Regions from separate parts of the Paenibacillus sp. P46E genome, predicted to be linked through region 1. Evidence: riboswitches for the same ligand, from Rfam matches in the RefSeq annotation. Region 1 holds a riboswitch; the other holds the start of a gene.
The links. A riboswitch is a leader RNA that binds a small molecule or an ion and turns the genes downstream of it on or off. The one in region 1 is predicted to bind cyclic di-GMP.
Positions count from the first base shown of each region.

Region 2: another riboswitch for cyclic di-GMP. It lies ahead of A3849_RS24495 (thiamine pyrophosphate-binding protein); the one in region 1 lies ahead of A3849_RS32145 (PA14 domain-containing protein).

Region 1 is NZ_LVYZ01000047.1:31,879-39,512, forward strand. Features, by position in the region: gene A3849_RS17850 (glycosyl hydrolase) at 1-710, opposite strand, end outside; gene A3849_RS32145 (PA14 domain-containing protein) at 910-3,231, opposite strand; cyclic di-GMP riboswitch class I at 3,245-3,325, opposite strand; gene A3849_RS17875 (sugar phosphate nucleotidyltransferase) at 3,538-4,911, opposite strand; gene A3849_RS17880 (UDP-glucose dehydrogenase family protein) at 5,339-6,679, opposite strand; gene A3849_RS17885 (glycosyltransferase) at 6,684-7,634, opposite strand, start outside.
Region 2 is NZ_LVYZ01000066.1:6,476-14,109, reverse strand. Features, by position in the region: gene A3849_RS24520 (ATP-binding protein) at 1-1,072, shown strand, start outside; gene glpK (glycerol kinase GlpK) at 1,200-2,693, shown strand; gene A3849_RS24510 (3-oxoacyl-[acyl-carrier-protein] synthase III C-terminal domain-containing protein) at 2,807-3,799, opposite strand; gene A3849_RS24505 (hypothetical protein) at 3,903-4,253, opposite strand; gene A3849_RS24500 (carboxymuconolactone decarboxylase family protein) at 4,474-4,842, opposite strand; gene A3849_RS24495 (thiamine pyrophosphate-binding protein) at 4,918-6,561, opposite strand; cyclic di-GMP riboswitch class I at 6,672-6,765, opposite strand; gene A3849_RS24490 (methyl-accepting chemotaxis protein) at 7,265-7,634, opposite strand, start outside.

The sequences.
Region 1 (7,634 bases):
TTGACCATACGGTCGTAAGTGATGTCCCAGAGCTTGGAAAAGTTATCTTTCTGGCCCCACCAAAACCAGTTCCCGTTCATCTCGTGATATGGACGCCACAGGACAGGAACCCCTGCATCCCGCAATTCCCCCAGATAGACGGCAACCTCATCAAGGGAAGCAAGGAGACTTTTGTATTGCGGGGTGCCCGGAGTTACGTAGGCATCGAACTTCTCCTGGCTAAGGCTCATGTGGACGTTCGCCCATTCAGGTGTTGTGCCGGGGAGATTCTGATGGAACGTCATTGCCACAATACCGCCGTCTTCATGCCATTCGATAGCACTATCCACAACACCCTGCCGCTGACGGGCAATAGTCCTCTCGGACTGGTTGTTGATCGCTCCAAGCTCGTAACCATGCAAGACGGCATAATCTCCCGCTGCATTCTTCAGTTTGTTATTGTATTCATCCGGGCTCTCCAGATAATCATGCTGCCCGGAAATCACGCCTTTTCCTCCCAGGTCAACCAGATAATCGAGCAGGCTGGCCGCTTGCTTCGAAGCCGCAGGATTCACTGGTGTGACTGCCTTTGCCTTCGCCTCTGACTCCGCAGGAATGTCTATACTTCGTTCGACGGCAAGACTGCGCACCTCACTCCATGGCAGCAGGGAAAGGATGAAAATAATAGGTATAATCGTAGTAAAAAGCCGGTACTTACGGTAAGTGTTCAATGTAATCTCCTCTCTCCAGCCTCAAGTGCTGTCATTGACGCCTATGGATGATCTTCCCTTCAAGGGTTACATCATCCTGCGGCAATGCAGACAAATAGCTTAGTAGCCCTGCTGTATAGCAGGGCCATCGGACTTTTAGGATTTTAGAATTGTAACGTCTTAACCAGTATCGGCGTTCGGTGATGAATTCAGCAGTACTTTAGGAAGCGGAAGGAAGGAACAGTGCGCTGGCAGGGACCGTCCCCTTGACTTGACTTGGACTCTCCCACATCAGCCGCGCTCTTGCATCCCCTTGGTTCTCGTAATACTCCACTTTGATATCATATAGTTGCCCGGCTTGCAGGCTTATGCTTCCTGTGCGTTCGGTCCCGCTCTGCTTCATCCAGCTGTCAATGACAAGAGTGTTATTGACCCAAACGCGGACACCATCATCTGATGTTGTATAAATCTGATAGGTTTCGCTATACAGCGGTTTGATCTTGCCACTCCATCTTACGGAAAAGAAATCAATGCCAATCGCAGCATCCGGTGTTCCCAGCCGCCAGTTGAAATCCAGCAAGGCATCGGTGCGCACAACTGCCGGAGCACCAGTTAACTGCATATTATTAAAATATTCCGCCTGCAGCCCGTTTGCAGCAGGAGCCGCTGTAAGAGCTGGTGTTGATGTTGGGACCAGTGTTGGTGCTGGTGTCGGCACCGGTGTTGGTGCTGGTGTCGGCACCAGTGTTGGTGCTGGTGTCGGCACCGGTGTTGGTGCCGGTGTTGGCACCGGTGTTGGCACCGGTGTTGGTGCCGGTGTCGGCACTGGTGTTGGTGCCGGTGTTGATGCGGCTACAACTGCAAGTGATGTTTTGCTTATGCTGGCTGCTGACGTATTAACAAATAATGCGCTTGTTGGAACGGTTGCTTTGACCTGGCTTGCGCTTTGCCACATCAGACGAATGTTGGCATCGCCTGCATTCTCATAATACTCCACTCTGATATCATAGAGCTGCCCAGCCGTCATAGGGATACTTCCGATACGTTCAGTTCCGCTCTGCTTGGTCCAGCTGTCGATTACGGCTGTGCCGTTAACCCAGACACGGATACCATCGTCAGAAGTAGTGATAATCTGGTAGGTCTCGCTGTATAAAGGCTTGATCTGCCCGGTCCAGCGGGCCGAGACCCCATCCACCTTAAGGGAGGTGTCCGGTGAGCCTTGACGCCAGTTGAAATTAAGCAGAGCGTCGTCACGGACCAATGCAGGTGTGCCCGAAAGCGTCATGTTGTTGAAATACTCTCCGTGAAGGCCATTCACAACAGGCGTTTGTACAGTATCACCGGACGCTGGGGTAGTTATTGGCTTTACCGTTGCTGTGGGTAAAGGTACCGGCGTAGCAGTTGGCGTTGGTGTGGCAGCTGGCGTTGCTGTCGGTGTAGCCGTTGGCGTCGCCGTCGGTATTGCTGTGGGTGTAGCCGTTGGAGCAGGTGTCTGCACTACCCCCGCTTTATATTCATTAAGCGATACTGTGTAGCTGTCACTCATGAAATTTTTGATGGTATCTGTACTGTTATTCTCATAGAGCATTTTTCCCCAGTTCATCATGTATACCCAATTTCTCTGGGAAAGCTGGAGCTTGGTTGTACTTGGCATTTCACCATTTTCGCCAATGGCAATGGGTTTGCCGTTCGCGAGGCTTAACAGGTTGTCATAATACTTGTTCATATAGTCATTGTTATATATATCTGCTGCAAGGACATCTACCTTACCCGCCCCCGGATAGGTCAGTTCATAGGGATCAGACCAGGCATTGGGAGCATTCGGGTTCCATACCCACAGCAGGTTGTTTAATTTATGAACGCCTACAAAGCGATCATACATAATATTCCAAAGTTCTGCAAAATTGTTCTTCTTCCCCCACCAGAACCAGTTGCCGTTCATTTCGTGGTAAGGTCTCCAAAGTACAGGAACGCCCGCATCCCGCAAGCTTTTAAGCGAAACCGCCACCTTGTCCAGATCGGCGATGAGGCTGTTGTATTGGGTTGTTCCAGGTGTTACATACTTATTGAAGTCCTCTTGGCTGAGCGTCTTCTGCACATTGGACCACAGATAGGAGGTCCCGGGCAGCTGCTCATGGAAGGTCATAGCGACAATGCCGCCATTCTTATACCAGTTGATCGCACTGTTCACTACATTTTGGCGCTGAGTTGCTGCAGTACTTTCCGACTGGCCGCTGATCACGCCAAGCTCGAAGCCATGGAGGGCAGCGAATTGTCCGCTGGTTCCCTTCAGTTTGTTGCTGAACTCATCCGGGCTCTCCAGGTAGTCATGCTGGCCTGTGATAATGCCTTTTCCGGAAATGGCGTACAGATTGTCAAGCAGCTTGACAGCTTCAGCTGAAGCATCCGGATTCACCGGTGCTGAAGAACTCGAAGCAGCTGCGGTCGAAGGCGCAGCCCCCAAACTCAGTGGCACAACAGTCAATAACAGGGCAATAGTTAACATGGTACACAGCAGACGCGACTTACGGTAAGTTGTCAAAATTCATCTTCCTTTCGGTAGCCAGGCTGCCACTCTTTCGAAGGCCCTATAGCTTTGCGTCCCTATCTTTCGATTAGGTTTGCCTTTTTCGTTTTGGAAGGAATTATCCCTCTTACCGTAAGTATCGTCTCTATTAAATTTTTAGTTTAGAGCATTAATGAATTTTTCTTAATAAATGGTTCTTAATACCTGTTTTGGATTTGACACAATTGGGTAAATAGATAATTTAGCCCTAGGTTTAGGCCTATCCTATCTATGAACCGGGATGGTTCAGTCGAATTTTACAGCGTAATTATTGTAGCTACATTAAGAAATGAATTGATGAAGAGCAATATCTTTCCAGTCCAGTGTGATGCGGATATTATCCTCTTCCACCAGCTCTGAACCCGTCTGCACCTCAATGAACTCTACATCGGTTAGCGCCAGGATAGCATGTTTCGTGCCTTCCGGTATGCGCACTACATCTCCCGCTTTCACATTATGCATCTTCTCATTCAGCACAATGCTGGCTTCTCCGCTGACAATCGTCCAGATTTCACTGCGTTTGTGATGCAGCTGATAGCTGATGTTCTTACCTTCGGCTATGAAAATCCGCTTGGTCAGCACCTCGTTGCCCTCATCATATTTCACATAATCAATAACCTTATAGTGGCCCCAGCGGCGTTCCTCGTACATCGGTCTTTGTTCAAAAGACTTCAGCACTTCCTTAATCCGCGGGCTTTCCGCTTTGTGAGTGACCAGAATGCCATCCGGACTGGCTGCGATGATTAAATCTTTCGCACCGATGACTGTAATCGGAATATCCAGTTCATTGATCAGGCAGGTTCCTTCAGAATCGGCAGTCACGAACCCTTTACCCACGTGGTTGCTGCTCATTTCTTCTGTGAGGGTATTCCAGGTGCCAAGATCCTTCCAGAAACCGGCGTAAGGCTGAACGACGATGTTCTCCTCTTTTTCTACCACTTCGTAGTCAAAACTGATGGAAGCCAGCAATTTATATTGCTTCTGCAGCTCCTCATAGTTCAACGGCAGACCTTTACGCTGCAAAATATCCAGCAAATATCCCAGACGGAAAGCGAATACTCCGCAGTTCCACAGAGCACCCTTACTGATCAGCTCCTCGGCCTGTACACGGTCCGGCTTTTCCTGGAAGTGACTCACTTGCAGATAGCCGCTTGCCGCTGCCTCATCGCTGGTAGGAATAATATAGCCGTATTTCTCGGAAGCCAGTTCCGGAACAACGCCCATCAGCGCCAGGTTTGCGCCGCTTTGTTCCATCGTTGCTTCAAGCTGGACAACGGTGTCAAAAAATGATGCCTCAACATAAGGATCGACCGGCAAAATGGCCACGGTCTCGCTGGGAGACACGCCTGCCACCGAATACAGATAAGCTGCAGTCAATGCGATGGCAGGGAAGGTATCACGGCGTTCCGGTTCCACAATGATAGGCACTTCTGTGCCGAGCTGGCTCTGTATCATCTCCACTTGGCTGCGGCCGGTCGCAAGGTAAGAGGATTCCGCCATACCTGTCTCCTGCAGCTGTCTCCATACACGCTGTACCATAGATTCCGGCTCACCTGCCGGACTTTGCAGTACCTTCAGAAATTGCTTGGAACGTGAATCATTGGATAAAGGCCAGAGACGTTTACCAGAACCGCCAGATAGAAGTACCAGTTTCATAAGTGAACCCTCCTATTTATGTGTTGTCGCGATAATATCGGATTGTTATTGTGCGCTTCTGCCGGGTGGCTGACGCATGAAGGATAGGAATGCCACTCTCGCTTTATGCTGCGTGACAATGCTTAAGGTCAACTGTTGCGGAAGTCTCTGCGAGGAATGTTTGGACTTTCGGCCGCTGTTGTCTGCAGATTTCTTGATTTAAACCGCTATTGGCGGTGGAAATCCGCAGACAAAGGCGGACGCTACGCTCCTGCAGTTCCAAAATTCCTCTCCGTTCCATTCCTAGACAGCTTCCCAGGCAGCATTTTCACCGTAGCATGGCTACAGTGAATTCCTTTGACATTCAGCTGGCTTCACCCGCAGGCGAAGCTCCCTGCTAAAGATCCGAGCATTGCCGCTTGTTGGCGGCAGTTAAGGGCAAGAGCGATTAGACTGCACCGGCTACGCTGGGGGAGTAGCCGCTCAGGCCCCCCATTTGCGGGCGGCCGACCGAATGGTATTCGAGGCCAGTTCCCTCGATCTGCTCCTTGGAGTACACATTACGGCCATCGATCAGCACCTGGCGGCGCATGCTCTCCGCAAGCTTATGCAGATCAATATCCTTGAACATGCTCCAGTCGGTCAGCAGGCATACTGCATCACTGCCTTCTGCCGCTTCTTCCGGCAGGCCGCACCAGCGGAGCTGCGGATGATCATATTGCTGTCTGAAGTTATCTGCAGCAATCGGATCATAGAGCTTCACTGTAGCGCCCTCGGCCACCAGCGCCTCAACAATTTCAAGGGCGGGTGCTTCGCGTACATCATCGGTATTCGGTTTGAAGGCCAGGCCCCATACACCGATCACTGCGCCGCGCAGGTTGCCAAGGGATTCATGCAGCTTAGAGATAATCATGAACCGCTGCCCCTTGTTCACCTCGACTACGGATTTCAGCAGCTTGAACTCGTAATCCACGTTGCCTGCAATCTGGATCAGGGCATTGGTATCTTTCGGGAAACAGGAGCCTCCATAACCGATGCCGGCCTGCAGGAACGAGGAGCCGATTCTACGGTCCATCCCCATGCCTTCTGCCACCAGGGTTACATCAGCTCCCACTTTTTCGCAAATGTTGGCTATCTCGTTAATAAAGGAGATCTTGGTTGCCAGAAAAGCATTGGATGCATATTTGATCATTTCCGCACTGCGGATATCCGTTACGAACACATTTTCCGTGAAGCCCTGGTGAAGCTGGCGCATCGTAGGCTCAAGCTCCGGGTTATCAAGTCCGATGACAATCCGGTCGGGATGGAGCGTATCGCGGATGGCTGAGCCTTCACGCAGGAATTCCGGAGCGGAGACGATATCGAAGGGATGATTCGTGTGGGAAGCGATGATACCGCGGATTTTCTCGTTCGTGCCAACAGGAACAGTTGACTTGGTCATGATGATTTTGTAGCCTTCCATCGCTTGGGCGACTTCTATGGCTGCACCTTCGATATATCTCAGATCTGCTTCGCCGCCCGGCAGTGAAGGTGTCCCTACAGCCAGAATGACGATATCGGAGCGTCTTACCGATTCCTGAAGATCGGAGGAGAAAGAAAGCCTGCCTTCACGCAAATTCATTTCGATCAGCGCTTCGATACCCGGCTCGTAGATGGGGGATTCCATCCGGCCCAGCTTTTCAATCTTCTCCTCATCCTTATCCACGCAAATCACATGGTTCCCATTCAGTGTAAAACATACGCCAGATACAAGACCGACATAGCCGGTACCGATTACTGTCAGCTTCATACAATCATCCTCCTTTTAGAAAATTGACGTAGGCCTGTTCCACATACTGCTTGAACTGAACCATAAACGCCTGTTCATCGAATTTACGCGCATGACCCATAATCTGCCCAATGTCCCACGCGTAGGACTCCACTTCGTAAATGGCTTTAAGTAAATCATCAACTTCCTGATGCTGGAAGAATACGCCGTTGACATAGGGGACGATGGTATCCAGTGCCCCTCCGGCCTGATAGGCAATCACCGGTCTTCCTGCGGCATTCGCCTCAAGCGGCGTGATGCCAAAATCCTCTTCTCCGGGAAAAATGAATGCCCGGCACTTCGACATCAGGCCCGTAACCTCCGCATCCTCAAGCCGGCCCAGAAACGATACATTGTCTTTGGCCATGCCCTCCAGGCGCTTGCGGTCCGGCCCGTCACCGACGATATACAGCTTCAGACCGTTGCGGTTGAAAGCTTCTACCGCCAGATCAATCCGCTTGTAGGATACAAGCCGGGATACGATCAGGTAGTAATCGCCTATAGAGGACGAACTGCTGAAGCGTGCGGTGTTGATCGGTGGAAAGATCACATCCGCATCCCGGTGGTAATAATTCTGAATCCGCGTTTTTACCACGGATGAATTGGCAACAAACTGGTTTACATTTTTGGAAGTCCGCTGGTCCCAGTTCTTGAGGCGCTGCATGTAGACCTTGAGCAGTCTTTTGAACAATCCGGAATTCGATTGCCGCTCCATGTAGGTGTCATAGTCCCAGGCGAACCGCATCGGAGTATGACAGTAGCATAGATGAAACGTAGACTCGGGCACCTGTATGCTTTTCATGAAAGCACTGCTGGAACTCAGGACGATATCATACCCGCGAAAGTCCAAATCACGGATGGCCATGGGATAAAGCGGCAGCACCCCTTTAAAGTTGGTCTTCACTCCCGGAATTTTTTGCAGCCAGGAGGCCCGGAT
Region 2 (7,634 bases), on a different contig from region 1:
TCATGAGAAGGGACATCTGTCCAGTGTTCTGCGGAGCATGAGCGATGCAGTGCTCACCTTTGATGTCGAGGGGCAGATCATATTGACCAACCCGCATGGCCAGGCTCTGCTGGAGACGTGGAGTGATCTGAGCTGGGAGCAGGAGAGTGAATCCGAGGTCTATCCGCAAGGGGGGAATGACAGTGCAGTACCACCTCCCTTACGGCCCTTATTCTTCAGTACACTGAGTCAGGGTGGGGATCAACGCTCCCAGGTGCATGTACGTCAGGGAGTCTGGTCAGTACACATGGCTCCGCTATACTCGGACGATGCCATTCGAGGAGTAGTGGCTGTATTGCGTGATGTCACTGAAGAGGTGAAGCTTGAGAAGATGCGCCGCGACTTCGTCGCTAATGTTTCACACGAGATCCGTACTCCTCTATCGATGATGCAGGGGTACAGTGAAGCCTTGCTGGACGGTATGGCTTCTTCTCCTGAGGAGAGCAGTGAGCTAGTTCAAGTTATTCATGACGAGTCTCTGCGGATGGGCCGGCTGGTGAAGGATCTGCTCGATCTTGCACGCATGGAAGCCGGCCACACCGATATGATGAAGGTCCCGGTAGATATGGAGGCACTTCTGGAACGGGTGTACCGTAAATTTTCTGTTCGGGCCAAGGAGCGGGGAATCCACCTCGAACTGAATTTCGGTAACGATACACCGCTTCTCAAAGCGGCTGACGAAGACAAGCTGGAGCAGGTGCTGACCAATCTGCTGGACAATGCATTTCGGCATACTCCTGCGGATAAACACATCAAGGTTCTAACGGGCTCTGCTGTATTAGAAGGCCGCCGTTATCTGGAGATTGCAATCCGGGATGAAGGGGTAGGTATTCCTCCGGAGGATCTTCCATTTATATTTGAACGCTTCTACAAAGCGGACAAAGCCCGAGTACGGGGAGAAACCGGGGGGACCGGGCTTGGACTCGCTATCGTTAAGAATATCGTCGAATCGCATCGCGGAACCATCACGGCTTCCAGCAGGCTGGGCGAAGGAACCGAGTTCATTCTGCGGCTTCCTGTCGAAAAACAGTAAACCCAAGACAACGTATGACAGCGCCTCTGACCGCAGAGGTGCTTTTTGTTGAAACCACCACATTAATCTTGTTCACCGTGGAACATACCGCTATGCTTACGAAGCCAGTTTTAGGAGGCCTATAGAGATGATTTTATCATTAGACCAAGGAACTACAAGTTCGCGCGCGATCTTGTTCGATTATGAAGCAGGGATGATCTCTCAGGGGCAATTTGAGATCAGCCAGTCATTTCCCCGGCCGGGATGGGTGGAGCATGATCCTAATCAAATCTGGGAGACACAGCTGGCGGCAGCCAGAGAGGCCATAAGAGGAAGCGGGAGGCCCGCTGACGAGATATCAGCTATCGGTATTACCAATCAGAGGGAAACCGTTTTGATCTGGGAGAAGGACAGCGGGAAGCCTATCTACCCGGCCATCGTCTGGCAAGACCGCCGAACGGCCGAGCAGTGCGAAGAACTGAAACGGCGCGGACTTGCGGATGTGATTGCTGCCAGGACTGGACTTGTAGTGGATGCCTACTTCTCAGCAACCAAGCTAGCCTGGATTCTGGATCATGTTCCTGGGGCGCGTGAGCGTGCGGAGCGGGGCGAACTACTTGGAGGAACTATCGATACCTGGCTGATCTGGAAGCTCACAGGAGGATCTGTACATGCAACGGATGTGACGAATGCCTCGCGCACCATGCTCTACAATCTGCACGAGCGGATATGGGATGAGCAGTTGATTGCCGAGCTTAGGATACCTCGTTCAATTCTGCCCGAAGTAAGAATGTCCGGAGGGGAATTCGGAGCAGCAAGTAGTAAATGGTTTGGAGCTCAAATTCCAATTCGCTCGGTGCTGGGAGATCAGCAGGCCGCTTTGTTTGGGCATACCTGTCTTGAAGCCGGAAGTGCCAAGAATACATACGGCACGGGCTGTTTTATCCTTATGAATACCGGCACTGAGGCGGTGGCTTCCAGCCACGGACTGCTGACAACGGTGGCTTGGGGTATGGGAGATGAATTGTATTATGCCCTTGAGGGCAGCGTGTTTGTAGCCGGAGCAGCGGTGCAATGGCTGCATGAAGGCCTGGGGCTGATTGAAGGTCCTGCAGACTCAGAGGGAAAAGCGGGGGAAGTGGAGGACAGTGAAGGTGTTGTAGTCGTTCCGGCCTTCACAGGACTGGGAGCACCCTACTGGGACATGTATGCCCGCGGAGCGGTTTTTGGCTTGACACGCGGAACTACTGCAGGTCATCTGGTACGGGCTACCCTGGAATCCCTTGCTTTTCAATCAAGAGATGTAATCGGTGCGATGGAAAAGGATGCAGGCATGCCGCTCACGGGACTGCGGGTCGATGGAGGCGCGGTGCGCAACGATCTGCTCATGCAGTTTCAAGCGGATATTCTAGGCAGTGAGGTTACACGTACCATGTATGCGGAGACTACCGCACTGGGGGCAGCACTGCTTGCCGGCCTTACGTCAGGGATTTGGAACCGGGAACAGCTCGATAGCTTTAATAAGGCTGAGAAGGTATTCTCGCCTGCTATGGAGCCGGCAGAGCGTGAGCTTCGTTACCATGCCTGGCAGGATGCTGTGTCGCGGACCATGGGCTGGGAGAAGCATGAAGGTCACCGTTAACGAGTATGGAATGAATCGCTATCAGAGCAGCGAACTTATTAGATAGACTAATCGCAAATGGCCCGCAAGCAGATGATCTGCTTGCGGGCCATTTTAGGTATCACGAATAATGTTTAGTATTCCATTACAAAAGCAACATTTTGCCAGCCTGCGCCAACGGTCCAGAAGAGCACTTTGTCACCGCGTTCAATCATTCCAGTAGTCACTGCTTTGTGCAGGGCGACAAAAGGACTGCTTGTCGAAGTATAGCCGAATTCATCGCCGATGTAGACCGCAACGTCGGTGTCGATGCCTATTTTGTCAGATACGGCGCGAATATTAGGGAGAGACAGCTGTGAGAAGCAGGCGGCTTTGATAGACTCGGGAGCGATCTCATTATTGCTCAGCAATGTATTGATTGATTCCGAGGCTGCATCTACACAGATGGAGTCATCAAAAGGAATGAACTTCACATTGAACTCTCCGGCACCTACACCACCGCGTCCAAGGTTAGCTAAGCCTTCCGCAGGAAACATCGAGTTCCCATAGACACATGTGTCTGTCTGATATATAGAATCAATGAAGCCCACCGAATTCTCGTCCCGCTCCAGAATAACAGCAGCGGCAGCATCACCAAAGTTGGCAAAATAGACAGGATCGTTTTTATCCGCATGCGGAGCAACGTGGTCTGAACCGATTACCAGTGCGCGGCGGATTCTTGGATTGGCGATCATTTGGCGGCTTACCTGTTCCACCGAGGCAGTCATACCTGCACAGTTGGCATTACTGTCGATGCAAATGGTGTGGGAAGCCCCACCGATTAATCGGTGAATCATGAGTGAGTTCGTCGGGAAGATGTATTCAGGAGTCTGACTGGCATAGGCAATCAGGTCGATGTCAGCCCCGGTAAGCCCGGTCTTGTCCAGTACGTTGCTTGCCGCCTCAAAAGCCATGGTCAGAGAATTCTCTTCATTGCTGTCGATGCTATAGCGGTTATCACGGCCAAGAGTAGCCAGGAGGCCACGGATATCAATACCTTTTTCGTCAAAATGTTGTATGAAAAAGTCGTTGCCAATCTTTTTGCTTGGATGATAGATATCAATGTCCTTAATCCGTATCCCGGCCATGGTAATCCTCCTAAAAGTTAATGAGCGATTCTTCCCGCCCTCAAGTTTTGTACAAAACTTGCTTCACAACCATCATTCAGGCTGGTGAGTCTTGAAACAATACTTAAGATTGAACAGTTGAAACAATCTCCAGGTTATCAAGTCCAGCTTTACGGCCGAGACGTGCGAGTTGCATTTTAAGGATAGGGTTATTTTCAAGGGTCAGGCTTACTTTTTCAAAACCATCAGCTTTGAACATGATGAAGCAGCCTTCCAGCAGAGGCACAACATCAGGAGCAGTAACATTTAGTTTTCTGCAGTCAATCTGCAGTGCGTATTCTGAAGGTGTGATCGGGTTAACGGTCTGCTGATAAGCTTGAATCGATTTGAGACCATCCTCATTGGAGAAAGTGCCTTCTAATTCAATATTAATGACCTTGTTAACAGAATCGGTTTTCAAAATAAATTTACCCATGTGCTCATCTCTCCCAAAATTAAATGTGTGAAACGATTAACGGAAATGTCGACTGTACGTTGTCGTTCAGTCATAGAATATATCCAAATAACTTTTGGTTTTACGCTTTGATTCGACACGAAAACTATAGTTTTGGGATATTTTCCCTCTAATATAATCATATATTTCTCAAATAAGCAAGAAAAAAGTCGAATTGTGTATAAAATTGTTGAAGAAGAATTTATTGGATTTCCTCAAGCGTTGCAAGCAGCACATTAAAGGCTGAAATGACTCTTGGAGCACCGATACAAGGCACCAGGTGGAGTAAGATTCCCTTGATCTGGTCCACAGTTATTCCGACGCGGAGCGCCATCACATAATGGACTCCGAGCTGTTCAAATTGCCCCATAGTAATCAAAGAAGAAATAACAGCAATTTCTTTCCAATCAGAACCAATCGTTGTGCGCTGAAAAATATCCCCGTAAGCGTTGCCCATGATGTACTCGGCCAGTTCGGGGAAATGCTCTTTAATTGGAGCCAGTGCCTTGGCACCGTAGTCGCCGGATAGGTTGGTAAAATGCTTTAGACCGCTGTTACTGGTGTTTTCCACAGAGATGCCTCCTGAATTTTGATGAGCGGCAAGGAATCGGCCATAGTAAGCTTGATTCTTACCGCTGCTATGAACTTAGTTGAGATTCAACGTCCTATGGGCCGTTGGAGGCACTTCGTCACGGTCCGTCAACAGCTCAATGACAGCTACACGGTTTGACGCGACTGCAGCTTGTACAGCATTGTTGAATTGCTCAGTAGTTTCGCATCTATAGCCCGTGGCTCCGAGCGACTCAGCGAATTTCACGGCATCCATAGGTACCTCGAAGATTGTACCGTCAATTCTGCCTGTGGTTTTCTCCATTCCCTTAAGTGCCATATCCAGCTGCATGTTGTTCACTACGATAAAGATTACCGGAATATTCTTGCAGACTGCAGTATTGATTTCAGCACCAAGCATCATGAAGCAGCCATCCCCGGTTATGCAGAAAATAGTTTCTTCAGGAGAAGCGACCTTAGCGCCAATGGCCATGCCAATGGAATTGCCCATGCAGGCAAAATAGGCATCAAAGACAAAACTGCCCGGTTTTTTCACGTTGTACCATTTTACAGCGTTGAAGCCATGGCTGCCGTCATCCACAAAAACGGTGTTGTTGTAAGGAATCAAATCGCTTAGGGTACTCATAACCGAAGCTAGTGACAGCTTGGAGAGAACAGGCAACTCTTCCGCATAATCAACATCGGTTTCTGTTATGTGTTTTTTTATAGCGGCAGTATCTATATTCTTTAGATAAAAAGACAAATTATCGCGTAAATCGCCGCCTATAGAGATGGTCTGTGAAGATAAAATTTTTCCTACGAAGGTAGGGTCAACATCAAATTGGATAAGTGTTTTAGGGTGATTTTCAGCCTTTAGATTGCAGATCGTCATGTCACTCAGACGTGATCCAAGCACAATGAACAGATCACTGCGGTTCAATAAATCATCACCGTGCTTGCAGCCGCCAACACCGATTGGTCCATGGTATAACGGGTGATCCCAAGGGATCGCACCTTTTCCTCCCGGTGAGGTAACAACAGGGATGTTAAAAGTTTCAGCCAGCTGAATAAGCTCTTGGTGTGCAATAGAACGGTTAACCCCTTTGCCGGCAATAATAAGAGGATTGCTAGAGGTATTAATTGCTGAAATTACACGTTCGAAATTAGCAGTGCTTACGAGATGTTCACGCTCTGGAATCACTATCCGGCATTCTTCCAGCATTTCCGTCTGCACATCAAACGGTATACATAAATGGACCGGACCACGCTGCCCGCCCAGAGCGATGGAAATAGCATGGTTAAATAAGGTGCTGAAATGATCGCCTCGCTCCACCAGTTTACTGAAGAGTGTAGCCGGTCTGAACATGTCTGCCAGGTCAGCCAGATATGACGAAGAATCCTGGCACTGTGGAATTCCCAGTTCCTTGATAGATTGATGCCCTGTAATGAATAGTACAGGCAGGTTGTTCGCTTTTGCATGCGCTGCAGCAGTAAGAAGATTGGTTCCGCCTGGCCCCGAGGTCCCAAAAGCTACACCCAGCCTGCCGGTTTTGAGAGCATAACCTGCTGCTTCGAACCCGGAACTGGACTCATGTCTGCCAGGAATAAATTCAATCCCGTAATCTACCATTTTTAGAACTACGGGACAAATAGACTTGCCGATTATGCCAAAGGAATGTGTTACGCCGAGGTTTCGTAGTGCCTCAGCCATATAATCTGCGACCGTTTTCAGATAATCCACCCACCCAATGTTTTTTATTTAGCCAACAATAGAAAACCTGCACTCACGAGAGTACAGGTCGGCTGCAATGAATAACCGTTAAGAACGGGGGTTTCCCAGACCTTCGGTTGTTCAGCAACCTGGCTGTCTTGGTCCCATAAAAATGAGACTGTAGATCCATGGCTTTGCGTCATTCCCTTTCGGAGAATTTTGCCGTTATGATGTATTGAAAATAATGCATATTTTTACTTTACAATATATTTCTAACTCCTCTCTTGTCAATATATTTGTGCTGAAAAGCTCAGTTTATGACGAAATTAACGAACAATGTCAATTGTAAGAAGATGTCCGGTTGAGTTGTAAAACAGGGCGAATCCAAAAAATAATCTAGTGCAAAAAAGTCTTAATAATACAAATTGTGAAGAAATATTGAAACGGAAATATATCAGGTATATTGAACTATCCCTATGTATGGAAATGGAGGATTACATTGGAGTAATCAGGTGTACTCATTTTATATCTGGGTTAATAAGACTAATGTTCAAAACACCCTTTCAATCCCATTGCATACATTTTATTTTTTTCATTAAAAATAGCGGAGAGAAGTGCAAAAGAAATAACGGTTCTTGCTGCTGCCAAAAAACTGAATTTGCTGAAAATAACATTGATTATTTTGTGAACAAAAAAAGACCGCTTCATATGAATCGGTCTAAGAAAAAGGGGATTAAAATTTGAAGATATGGATCGTTTTCTGGAGTTGAAATACTGCTTGAGTCATTTTATCTGTTTCTTCTGCAACAGAGTGCAGGGCATTTATTTGTTCGTTCATTGCTGCGGATACCTCTTGGGTTCCCGCCGCAGTTTCTTCTGTAATAGCAGAAATGTTTTCGATTGCTCCAGAGATTTTCAATGCGCTCTCCAGCATGAGGTCACTCTCAGAAGAGAAAGCGGCAATTTGTTCGGTTATATATTGAACGCTTTGCACAATCTGGGCGAAAATATTTGCGGTTTCAATGATCATATCATTTTGCACTTGGACAACTTCCTCATTGATGGCAATATTCTCAATCGCTTGCTTGATATCATTCTCAATA